Linked DNA regions of Rhodopirellula baltica SH 1. The protein of the gene in region 1 interacts with the protein of each later gene in a pairwise test. Links are inferred from orthologs where the notes say so. Each region holds a gene or a part of one and is shown in the gene's direction. Other genes may lie near its edges.

Region 1 (4,265 bases):
GACTTGCTCGCGAGCGGCTCCGCCGCGAGACCAACCGCGCCGCATGTGAGCAACCAACCCGACCAACAAACAGCGAGAAGCAAGCACACCGCCCTGCCCCGCTCCGTTCGCGAAACAGACCTTACGAAATGCGTGTTCGTGATGATTGGCATCGTGGCGTTTTCTATGGGAAGCAACTTTGATCCCGCGAGTTTAGCATTTCCACCAGCCTTTTTCGCGGGTCGTTGCATGTGGAATGACCACCACACCGCCCTGCCCCGCCGCGGAATGGGGTGATTGGCTGGCGGATGGCATGCGTCATCAAGTTTGCAAAATCGCGACAATCGGTGGCCAAAACGCTGGCAAACGGGGCAGAAATTTGCAATCGCCAAATGCGAGTTTCTCTCGGCTGGCTCAGCGGGTACAAACGTTGGCTGACGCGCACCCTCGAAAAGGATTTTGCTGAATGTCGGATACGATCATCGCTCCCGAAATGAACATTGAAGCGGCGACGGAAATTCCCGAAACCAAACCGTTTGTTCACCTCCACTGTCACAGCCACTACAGCCTGCTCGATGGAGCCGGTGACATTGGAAAATTGGTCAAGCGAGCCGTTGATCATGGAATGAATGCGCTGGCACTGACCGACCACGGCAACCTGCACGGCGCGCTCGAGTTCTATCGCAAGGCAAAAGACGCTGGCATCAATCCGATCATCGGATACGAAGCTTACATCGCTCCGGGAAGTCGATTCGACAAGGGCGGAGCAAGCAGCAGCAAAGCGGCGAGCTATCACCTGACACTGTTGGCTCAGAACCGAACCGGGTTCAAGAACCTGATCAAGCTGGCGTCGGCCGCGTCGCTCGAAGGTTTTTACTTCAAGCCGCGAATCGATAAAGAAATTCTTGAGAAGTACAACGAAGGCATCGTGTGCTTGTCCGGATGCGTCAGCAGCGAATTCAGCCGCGCGATTCTGAAAGGGATTCAAACCAAAGAGCACGAAGAAGAAGCCAAGAAGATTGCGGGTTGGTTCCACAAGGTCTTCGGCGATCGTTACTTCATCGAGATCATGAACAACGACGTCGACATCCAGCGAACCCAGCTCGAAGGTGCCGTCGACATCGCCAACAAGATGGGATTGCCGTTGGTTGCGACAAGCGATTGCCACTACGTCAATCAAGAGGACGCGGAAGCACAAGACATCATGTTGTGCATCAACACCGGTCGATTCCGAACCGACAACACGCGGATGAAGATGGAGAACGATCAGTTCTTTCTTCGCAGTCCGCAACAGATGTACGAGAAGTTCCCGGGATTGGAAGACGCGGTCGGTCGCAGCCAAGAGATCGCCGACACGGTCGACATTCAGCTGGAGTTCAACAAGTACTTCTTCCCGAGCTTCCCCTGCCCCGACGAGCTGACGCCGCTGGATTACCTGCGGAAGCTTTGCGAGCAGGGATTGATGGAGCGATACGAAGGCGACGACGAGCGAATCATCGATGGGAAGCTATCCGACGAAGTGATGGCTCGTCTGGACCGCGAATTGGACGTGATCGAGAAGCTCGGTTACCCAACGTACTTCCTGATCGTTTGGGATTTCGTCAACCACGCTCGTGACATCGGTATCAGCGCCACGGCTCGGGGTTCCGGGGTCGGGGCGATCGTGTGTTATGCGCTTTACATGTCGCACGTTTGTCCGCTGCGATATGACTTGCTGTTTGAACGATTCCTCGATGAATCGCGAACCGAGCCACCCGATATCGATATCGACTTCGAAAAAGAACGTCGGATCGAGGTCATCGACTATGTGAAAGAACGTTACGGCAGCGAGATGGTCTGCCAGATCGGGACGTTTGGAACGCTTGCGGCAAAGGCCGCGATCAAGGACACCGGTCGCGCACTTGGCATTCCGCTATCGCGTGTCAATCAAATCACGGAATTGGTGCCCGATGAGCTGAAGATCACCATCGCGAAGTCGCTCGAGAAGAGCGCCGACCTGAAGATGATCTACGACGGCGACCCGGAAATCCGCGAGCTGCTCGATCTGGCGATGAAGATCGAAGGCTTGGCTCGCAACGTCGGTACACACGCCGCCGCCGTTGTGATCGCCGACAAACCGTTGACCGAATACGTGCCGCTTGGCCGCGTCCCCGGAAAGCAGGATGTGATCACGCAGTGGGCGATGGTCGACGTGGAAGCGTCCGGTTTGCTGAAGATGGACTTTCTTGGTCTTCGCAACCTGACGATCCTTTCACGAACGGTGAAGTTGGTCGAGCAAACGACCGGCACCACCATCGATCCACTGAAGTTTCCGCTGGATGACAAACCTTCCTACGCCTTGCTGCAACGCGGCGAAACCAAGGGTGTCTTTCAGCTTGAGTCCGGCGGTATTCGCGATTTGCTTCAGCGGATGAAGCCCGACACGTTCAACGACATCATCGCGACGGCGGCGTTGTATCGTCCCGGTCCGCTCGAGGGCGGGATGGTCGATGACTACGTCAACATCAAGCACGGGCGGCAGCAACCGGAGTACAAGCACCCGGTCTTGAAAGAGATCTTGGAAGAGACCAACTCGATCATGGTCTACCAAGAGCAGGTGATGCGGATTCTCAACCGCCTCGGTGACGTGCCGCTGGCCAAAGCGTACACGTGTATTAAGGCAATTAGTAAAAAAAAGCAGGCACTGATCGATGCCAACCACGATGTTTTCATCGCCGGTTCGATCAAGAACGGTTTGGCGGAAAAGGACGCCGAGGATATTTGGAACCTGATCGTCAAGTTTGCCGGTTACGGTTTCAACAAATCGCACTCGACCGCGTACGCTTTGGTTGCGTACCAAACGGCGTATTTGAAAGCCCACTACCCCGTGGAGTTCATGGCAGCGTTGCTGTCCAGCGACATCTCGGGGCGGAACTTCAAACGCAAGGACGCGCTCGTCGAGCACATGGAAGATTGCGATCGGATGGACATCGAGGTTCTGCCTCCCAATGTCAATCAATCCGACGCTGACTTCGGCGTGCTGGACGGCAAGATCCCGTTTGCACTGTCGGCGATCAAAGCTTGTGGTGGATCCACGGCAATCAGTATCGAAGAGGAACGCAAGAAGAACGGTCCATTCAAAGACATCTTCGATTTCTGCGAACGAGTTGATCCGCACGACTGTAACCGCAGTTCGATCGAAACATTGATCAAGGCCGGCGCATTTGATTGCTTTGGCGCGAAACGCAGCCAATTGGCGTCCGTGCTGGAACGTGCCATGCAAGCGGGAGCCAAGGTTCAAGCTGACAAGAAGACCGGCCAAGCCAGCTTCTTCGATGCATTCGATGAAGAAGTTGACGCTGATTCCAACGGCGAGTCCAGCGCCGCGGTTCCATTGCCCGACATCGAAGAATGGCCCGATCGCGAAAAGTTGTTGGCTGAAAAGGAAGTCCTCGGGTTCTATCTGGACAGTCATCCGCTCGCCGAGTTTGAAAACAAGCTGGCGACGTTCCGCACGCACACCACCGAGTCCATGGCGGATTGCAAAGACCGCGACGAGGTCATCGTGGGTGGGATGATCAGCAGCATCAAAATCGCTCACACCAAAAACCCAAAACCGGGTGCACCCAGCAAGTACGCCAACTTTGATTTGGAAGACATGGCCGGCAGCGTCCGCTGCATTTGTTGGCCAAAGGGGTTCGCGGTTTGTGGTGAACGAATTCAACCCGATGCCGTGGTGTTGGCCAAAGCCAAGGTTGACCGTCGCGGAGGCGGCGATGAAATCAACTTGATCATCGACGAATTGACGCCGCTGGACGAACTGGATTCACGCTACACGCACGGGATCCGGATCCGTTTGGACGAAGCCGAGCACGACGAAAAGACGGTGTCCAACGTTCGCGAAATTGTTCGCGGCTACCCGGGCAACAAAGATTTGTTGTTGGCAATGCAATTGTGCGAAGGAGAGACGGTGCACTTCAAAGCCGACAAGTTCCGAGTCGACATCACGCCGCAGCTTCGCGAACGCCTGGACGATCTGCTCGGGACCGGCCACTACAAACTGCTGATGAGCAAACCGAAACGTTGACCTGCGGCCGAATGGCTCTTGCTTCACCCTCCCTCAGGGAGGGTCGGCCCGCTTCGGGCCGGGGAGGGCGAACCTAAAACCCGGTGTGTAGCCCTCCCCTCGCTTCGCTCGACCCTCCCAGGGGGAGGGCGAATCCGTAAAGTAAGTGCCATTCACTTGCGGCCCAGTGGCCTTGAGTCCCTGAGGCTCTTTCCAATTCCCAAACAAAAACCACGCGTGC
Region 2 (3,080 bases), 2.8 Mb from region 1 along the record:
GAGCCATGAAGCGAGCCATGAAACGGCGAATCAAACCTTCGGACTGGGCTTCACCCCGGGGGTTTTCTTTACCCCAACGCGAAAACCGCCGGTCGCTTTTAAATGCTGACGCAGTCTGCTCCGGCAGTTTGCTGCAAAGCTCGCAACCGTTTCGGTGCGGTAATCAGGGTAGCTCCATCGGTGATGAATCCAACGCCCACCAACATAGTTCAGGGTGACTTCCGCAAAGATCCCATCACGCAAATAGATTCGGTGGTCGCGGTCCTTGATCGTCGCCAACACCAATTTTGCTTGGCTGACGTACCCCGGATCCAAATTCAACGGCCGCGGCTCGGGATGATCCGACAGCGATGCGTATTCGGATTCCCATTCGTTGGTGACGTTTTTCCAGTCCGCCAATCCGGCCGGATCCGCGAATTCAGCGATTCCGATCAGTTCTTTTGTCAGCCCATCGCCCATTTCAGGTTGGTAAAACCCGCCGGCTTCGAACGGACTGGGCTCACCTTTTTCGCCCAGCTCGCCCCAGCGTTCTGCCAGTCGCTGCTTCGCCCACTGACGAGCCTCCTGATGCCGCGAAATCACGGCGCAGAAACGGACCACCGGTTCGATCAATCGAATTTCGCTCATTCCGTCACGGTCATCCTTCGCACGCCAGTTCCCCTTCGCAAATCAATCTCTCCCTTTCCGCCGTCAACAAACTCACCACTAGACATCCGAACCTAGTCGGGCATCCGAACTTGGCCGGGCATCCAATCTTGGGTGGCCCACCGATTCTGAGCGAGCCCTCGGATCTTGAGCGACACAGGGCAGGGGTGTCAATCGATCGAGCCCTCGCCCCAAACACGGACTACCGCAAGCCGAAGCGAATGATATCCTGATCCGCGAAACGAGCATGATTTGCCTGAGGTTTCTTCCGCAAGCAACCATCGCTTTCAACCTTCATCCAACAGGCAACGAGTCAACATGCATCCCTGGATCGCGGATCGAACGGCCTCCTTTGATAGCAGCGGAATTCGAAAAGTCTTCGATCTCGCTGCGAAACTGAAAGACCCGATCAACTTGTCCATCGGGCAACCGGACTTTGATGTCCCCGAGGAAATTCAGGACGCGACCGTCGATGCAATTCGATCGGGCAAAAACGCATACTCGCCAACCCAGGGTATCGCGCCGCTGCGTGAGAAACTGCTGGCGGAAATCAACGCCAAGTATCCCGGCCAAAATCGCGACGTGTTTGTCAGCAGCGGCACCTCGGGCGGTTTGGTCCTTTCGCTGCTTTCGATGATCAATCCGGGTGACGAGGTCATCTTCCTGGATCCCTATTTCGTCATGTACCCGGCTCTCGTGAGCTTGTGCGGTGGTATCCCCGTGACGGTCGATTCGTACCCGGATTTCCGGTTGGATCCAGCCAAGATCGAAGCCGCGATCACACCCAAAACCAAGATGATCCTGGTCAACAGTCCCGCCAATCCAACCGGCGTGACCGCGTCGGAGCAAGATCTTCGAGATGTCGGCGATTTGGCGGCCAAGCACAACATCGCGCTGCTTTCGGACGAGATCTACAGCCGATTCTTCTACGACGGCGACTTCGCATCTCCCGCGGCCACCAATCCCGACACAATCGTGATCGACGGTTTCAGCAAATCGCACGCGATGACCGGATGGCGAGTGGGCTACGTCCACGGACCGCCCGAGATCATTGCGACGATGCTCAAGATCCAACAGTATTCGTTCGTCTGCTCGCCCCAGCCCGCTCAGTGGGGAGCTCTCCGTGCGATGGAAATTTCGCTGGACGGCCACATTGACGACTACCGTCGCAAACGCGACTTCATGGTGGAACAACTTTCGCCGCACTTCGAACTGACCAGCCCCGGCGGTGCGTTTTATCTGTTCCCGAAAGCCCCCGGCACCGAAGGGGGGACGGCGTTTGTCGAAAGAGCGATCGCGGACGGCCTGCTGATCATTCCCGGCAAGATTTTCAGCAGCCGCGATTCTCACTTCCGCGTCAGCTTCGCCGCCAGCGATGACACGCTGCGTCGCGGTGCCGAACGCCTGATCAAGCTGGCTGGCGACAATCGCTGACCGATTTGTTAGCCTGCTGCGTTCCCAACGCAGAAATTTCCTACTTTCAAACATCCCTGATCGAGTTTTTGCATGTCCGCCGATCCGACCCAAAATCATCGTCTGGCCACCCGTGCTCTCCATGCCGGACAAGTCGCTGACCCAACGACCAAAAGCCGCGCGGTGCCGATCTACGCCACCACCAGCTACCAGTTCGATAGCACGGAACACGCGGCGGCCCTGTTTGGACTAGCTGAATTTGGCAACATCTACAGCCGGTTGATGAACCCAACGGTCGATGTGCTGGAAAAACGCATCGCGGCACTGGACGGCGGTGTAACGGGATTGTGCTTCGCCTCCGGTCAGGCGGCCATCACGGCAGCGGTTTTGGCGATCGCACACAGCGGTCAAAACATTGTCAGCAGCACCTCGCTGTATGGCGGAACATGGACCCTGTTCACACAAACGTTGAAGAACCTTGGTATCGAAGTTCGCTTCTTCGATCCGGATCACCCCGAGCAAATCCACGGCTTGGTCGATGAAAACACTCGACTGGTCTACATGGAGAGCATCGGCAACCCAAGAAACGATGTCCCTGACTTCAAGGCAATCGCCGACGCAGCTCACTCGGCACCACACGGGGCGATCCCAGTGTTGTGCGACAACACCGTGATGACGCCTTACTTGCTGCGTCCGATCGATCACGGCATCGACATTGTGATCTACAGCACGACGAAGTTCTTAGGCGGACACGGCACTCACATCGGTGGCTGCATCGTCGATAGCGGAAATTTCAAATGGGCCGACCAACCTGAAAAGTGGCCTGAGTTCTGCGGCCCCAGCCCTTCTTACCACGGTGCCGTTTTCGAAGAGCACCTGCGTGGCATGGGCAACATCGCCTACAACGTTCACATCCGCACCCACTGGTTGCGTGACACCGGCGCGGCCATGAGCCCCTTCGCGGCGTTCCTGTTCCTGCAAGGCATCGAGACTCTTCACCTTCGCATGCCTCGCCACTGCGA
Region 3 (3,134 bases), 1.8 Mb from region 1 along the record:
AGTGTCGCGAAAACCATCAGCAGCGACCCGTGGTTCTGCTGCCATCGCTCCGGGAGTGATTGCCAAGCGTTCCAGCCTGGTTCCAACTCAACCTCTTCGATGGGGTCGGAGGTGACTTCTGTTTGGGATTCGAACCCGTTTTCCATCTGTTTCATTCCCGACAAGATTCACCCGAGTGGGCTCTTATTTCGCTCCAGCAACAGCATTTCGCGAGATCCAGGGACGAATCGATTGCAGAAGAGGCTGGTCCAGAGCATCGCCGATTGCGGACTCCGCGTCGTTCAGGGTAACCGAAAATTGCGATCGATGCGATGAAGCGAATCACGCAGCAACTTCCTCAAACTGAGTTCGGGAAGGGTTTCGCAAATCCGATGCTTGTCTTACACTGGACGCTGCGATCTGCCCGATGGTGGCGACCCTTGCGACTGTGAGTCGTGAACCTGGTCAGGCCTTAACTGGAGCAGCCATAAGCGGTGTAACTTTGTGTGAGGGTTGCCGCCACCGAGCAGACGCAATTGCCAGCCGTTTTCCTGCCCGTTTCTACGACTTCACGTGAATCTGTGAGCGACGATCAATCTGCGGACAACGGTTCTTACGTCGTTGTCGCAAGACGATATCGGCCACGGGACTTCACGCAACTTGTTGGCCAGGATCACGTTGCCCGAGCTTTGCAGGGCGCGATCGAGACTTCTCGAGTGGGGCATGCCTACCTGTTCACGGGGGCTCGCGGGGTCGGCAAGACCAGCACAGCTCGGATCTTCGCCAAGGCTTTGAATCACCCCGATGGTCCGACCGCGAATCCGGACAGCGAAAGCGACGTCGCTCAGGCGATCGATTCCGGAGAAGACGTTGATGTGATCGAAATCGACGGTGCCAGCAATCGCGGTATCGATGAGATTCGATCGTTGCGTGCCAACGTTGGTGTTCGCCCCAGTCGATCGCGATACAAGATCTACATCATCGACGAGGTTCATATGCTGACGGGGGCCGCGTTCAACGCGCTCCTGAAGACGCTCGAAGAACCGCCCGAGCACGTCAAGTTTATCTTTTGCACGACGGACCCTGAAAAGATTCCGATCACGGTGCTCAGTCGTTGTCAGCGATTCGATTTCGCTCCGGTTGAGAGCGACAAGATCGTGCAGCGTCTGCGCGAGATCGTCGAAGCCGAAGACAACACCGTTGAAGACGAAGCGTTGGAATTGTTGGCGCGTCGCGCTGCTGGCTCGATGCGAGACAGCCAATCCTTGCTCGAGCAAGTGCTGAGTTTTAGTGACGGTCACCTGACGGCGGACCATGTTCACACGATGTTGGGGACAGCCGACGATCAGCGACTGCATCGATTGGCGGAAGCCATGGCCGATCGAGATGCATCGGCTGCTCTATCGCAAATTGACGAAGCGATCGCAGCGGGTGTCGACGCGGGACGTTTGGCGGAACAAATGCTTGGGTACTTCCGTGACTTGATGGCGGTCGCCGTGGGGTGCGAAGCATCGCTGATGCGGTATGCGGCTGCATCGATGCACGGTTCGCTCGGTGAGCTGGCCGGACGTTGGGGGCTACAAACGGTGCTCGCGATCGTTGGCTTGGTCGACGAAACGTTGGTTCGAATTCGACATAGCGTTCATGCTCGCGTCTTGCTCGAAGCGACCGTGATTCAAGTTTGCCATCTGCCTGACTTGCAAGCGATCTCGGATTTGACCGCGGCAGCGTCTGGCGCAGGTGGCGGCAAATCGGCGGGCGAAAAAAAAAAGCGAGTCGCGGTAGCTAGTTCGTCACCGAGTTCGGCTGCCATGCCGACATCCGCGGTCCCTTCCAGTTCAACATCGCCCGCGGCTGGCTCGGACGCGAAGGTTCGAGTGGATTCTCCTGCCGCACCGTCTGGGGATCATCGAGCCGCGACAAGTGCGACTGCTTCCGTCGCTGCAGGCGTTCCTTCTGGCACGCCGCCCGTCAATTCGGGGTCAACTGCAGCGACATCTTCGCAGCCTGCACCTCAGTCTCAGGCAGTTCCATCCGGTGGTGTTGCCACCGCCGTCGCCACACCGCCGCAGAGCGAGGGCGCCGAGAATTCGGCCGCCGCAAACGAATCAACGACATCCACGGACGGATATCCGCTGATTTCGGGTGACGAAGCAACGTCGAGTTGGTCGCAGGTTCTGCAGGAGATGGATCCGATGACGGCGACGTTGGCAAAGGCAGCTGAGCGAGTTGATTCACCGGAGCCTGGTGTCCTTCGGATGATCTTTCCTGGTAATTCTGGGTTGGCGTTCAGTCGTTGCCAGATGCCCGAGCACAAAGAGGAAATCCTCCGTACGCTTTCACGGGTCACTGGCCGGCGTGCTACCTTGCAGTTTGAGGCGACCGCTGTCAAAAAAATCGAACCGGTCGCTGCGGCGAAACCGAAGAACAAAAATCGAATGCAACGAATGCGTGAGATACAAGCCAACCCGTTGGTTCAGTCTTGCGTCGAATTGCTGGGGGCAGAAATCGTTCGAGTCGACACTCCTCGCGGTTGAGGCTGGTCGATGCGTCTGTCTCTCGGCACATAATCTTTCATTTGTTATCCCTGACTCTCGTTCCACTGGATTGGACCCATGTTCAAAGGCCTCGGCAATCTCGGCAACATCGCATCGATGGTTGGCAAGCTGCAAGAAATTCCGCAGAAGATGCAGGAGCTCAACGAGCAAATGAGGAGTGAGCGTGTCTCGGCCAGTTCGTCATGCAATCACGTTGAAGTGGTGATGAATGGGATCGGTGAGGTTCAGTCGGTCGAAATTGCGCCAGAAATTTTGGGCGTCGGTGGCGGCGAAGTGGTTGCCCCCGAAGACCTTCAGCATGCCATTCGTGACGCAACCAACGCGGCGGGAGCGGCTGCAAAGCAGCTGTACGCCAGTGCGATCAGCCAGCTTGCATCCGACATGGATTTGAACATGCCCGGTGTCGATGGGTTGCTGTCGAGTTTGACAGGCGGCAATGGATGAGCGGACATGCCGGTGCGGTCTCTGATCTAGTCGATCAACTCAGCAAGCTTCCCGGGATCGGTCGCAAAAGCGCTGAGCGGTTGGCGTTTCACTTGTTGCGAGTCCATGAGGATGAGGCATTGGCGTTGGCATCGGCCATTCGCCGGGTTCGCA

The links.
Region 2: the proteins of dnaE (region 1) and RB_RS16810 interact in binary tests that used the Escherichia coli proteins (3 or more experiments, as listed by UniProt). The link is inferred for Rhodopirellula baltica SH 1 from one-to-one orthologs.
Region 3: the proteins of dnaE (region 1) and dnaX interact in binary tests that used the Escherichia coli proteins (3 or more experiments, as listed by UniProt). The link is inferred for Rhodopirellula baltica SH 1 from one-to-one orthologs.

Annotation. Positions count from the first base shown.
Region 1 is NC_005027.1:1,607,147-1,611,411, reverse strand. Bases 134-4,245 are described here. They hold dnaE (DNA polymerase III subunit alpha), read left to right. Parts: upstream 134-445; coding sequence 446-4,045; downstream 4,046-4,245. Also shown: RB_RS06130 (cytochrome-c peroxidase), read right to left, coding at 1-89. UniProt on the Escherichia coli protein: DNA polymerase III is a complex, multichain enzyme responsible for most of the replicative synthesis in bacteria. This DNA polymerase also exhibits 3' to 5' exonuclease activity. The alpha chain is the DNA polymerase catalytic subunit.
Region 2 is NC_005027.1:4,393,083-4,396,162, forward strand. The notes cover bases 95-3,021. They hold RB_RS16810 (pyridoxal phosphate-dependent aminotransferase), read left to right. Parts: upstream 95-963; coding sequence 964-2,079; downstream 2,080-3,021. Other genes in these bases: RB_RS16805 (DUF4416 family protein), read right to left, coding at 95-627; RB_RS16815 (O-acetylhomoserine aminocarboxypropyltransferase/cysteine synthase family protein), read left to right, coding at 2,152-3,021. Also shown: more of RB_RS16805, read right to left, coding at 31-94; more of RB_RS16815, read left to right, coding at 3,022-3,080. UniProt on the Escherichia coli protein: Shows aminotransferase activity with methionine and histidine as substrates, and to a lesser extent also with phenylalanine.
Region 3 is NC_005027.1:3,439,139-3,442,272, reverse strand. Bases 58-3,038 are described here. They hold dnaX (DNA polymerase III subunit gamma/tau), read left to right. Parts: upstream 58-560; coding sequence 561-2,516; downstream 2,517-3,038. Other genes in these bases: recR (recombination mediator RecR), read left to right, coding at 2,978-3,038; RB_RS13275 (YbaB/EbfC family nucleoid-associated protein), read left to right, coding at 2,595-2,981; RB_RS13290 (DUF2141 domain-containing protein), read right to left, coding at 58-146. Also shown: more of RB_RS13290, read right to left, coding at 1-57; more of recR, read left to right, coding at 3,039-3,134. UniProt on the Escherichia coli protein: Part of the beta sliding clamp loading complex, which hydrolyzes ATP to load the beta clamp onto primed DNA to form the DNA replication pre-initiation complex.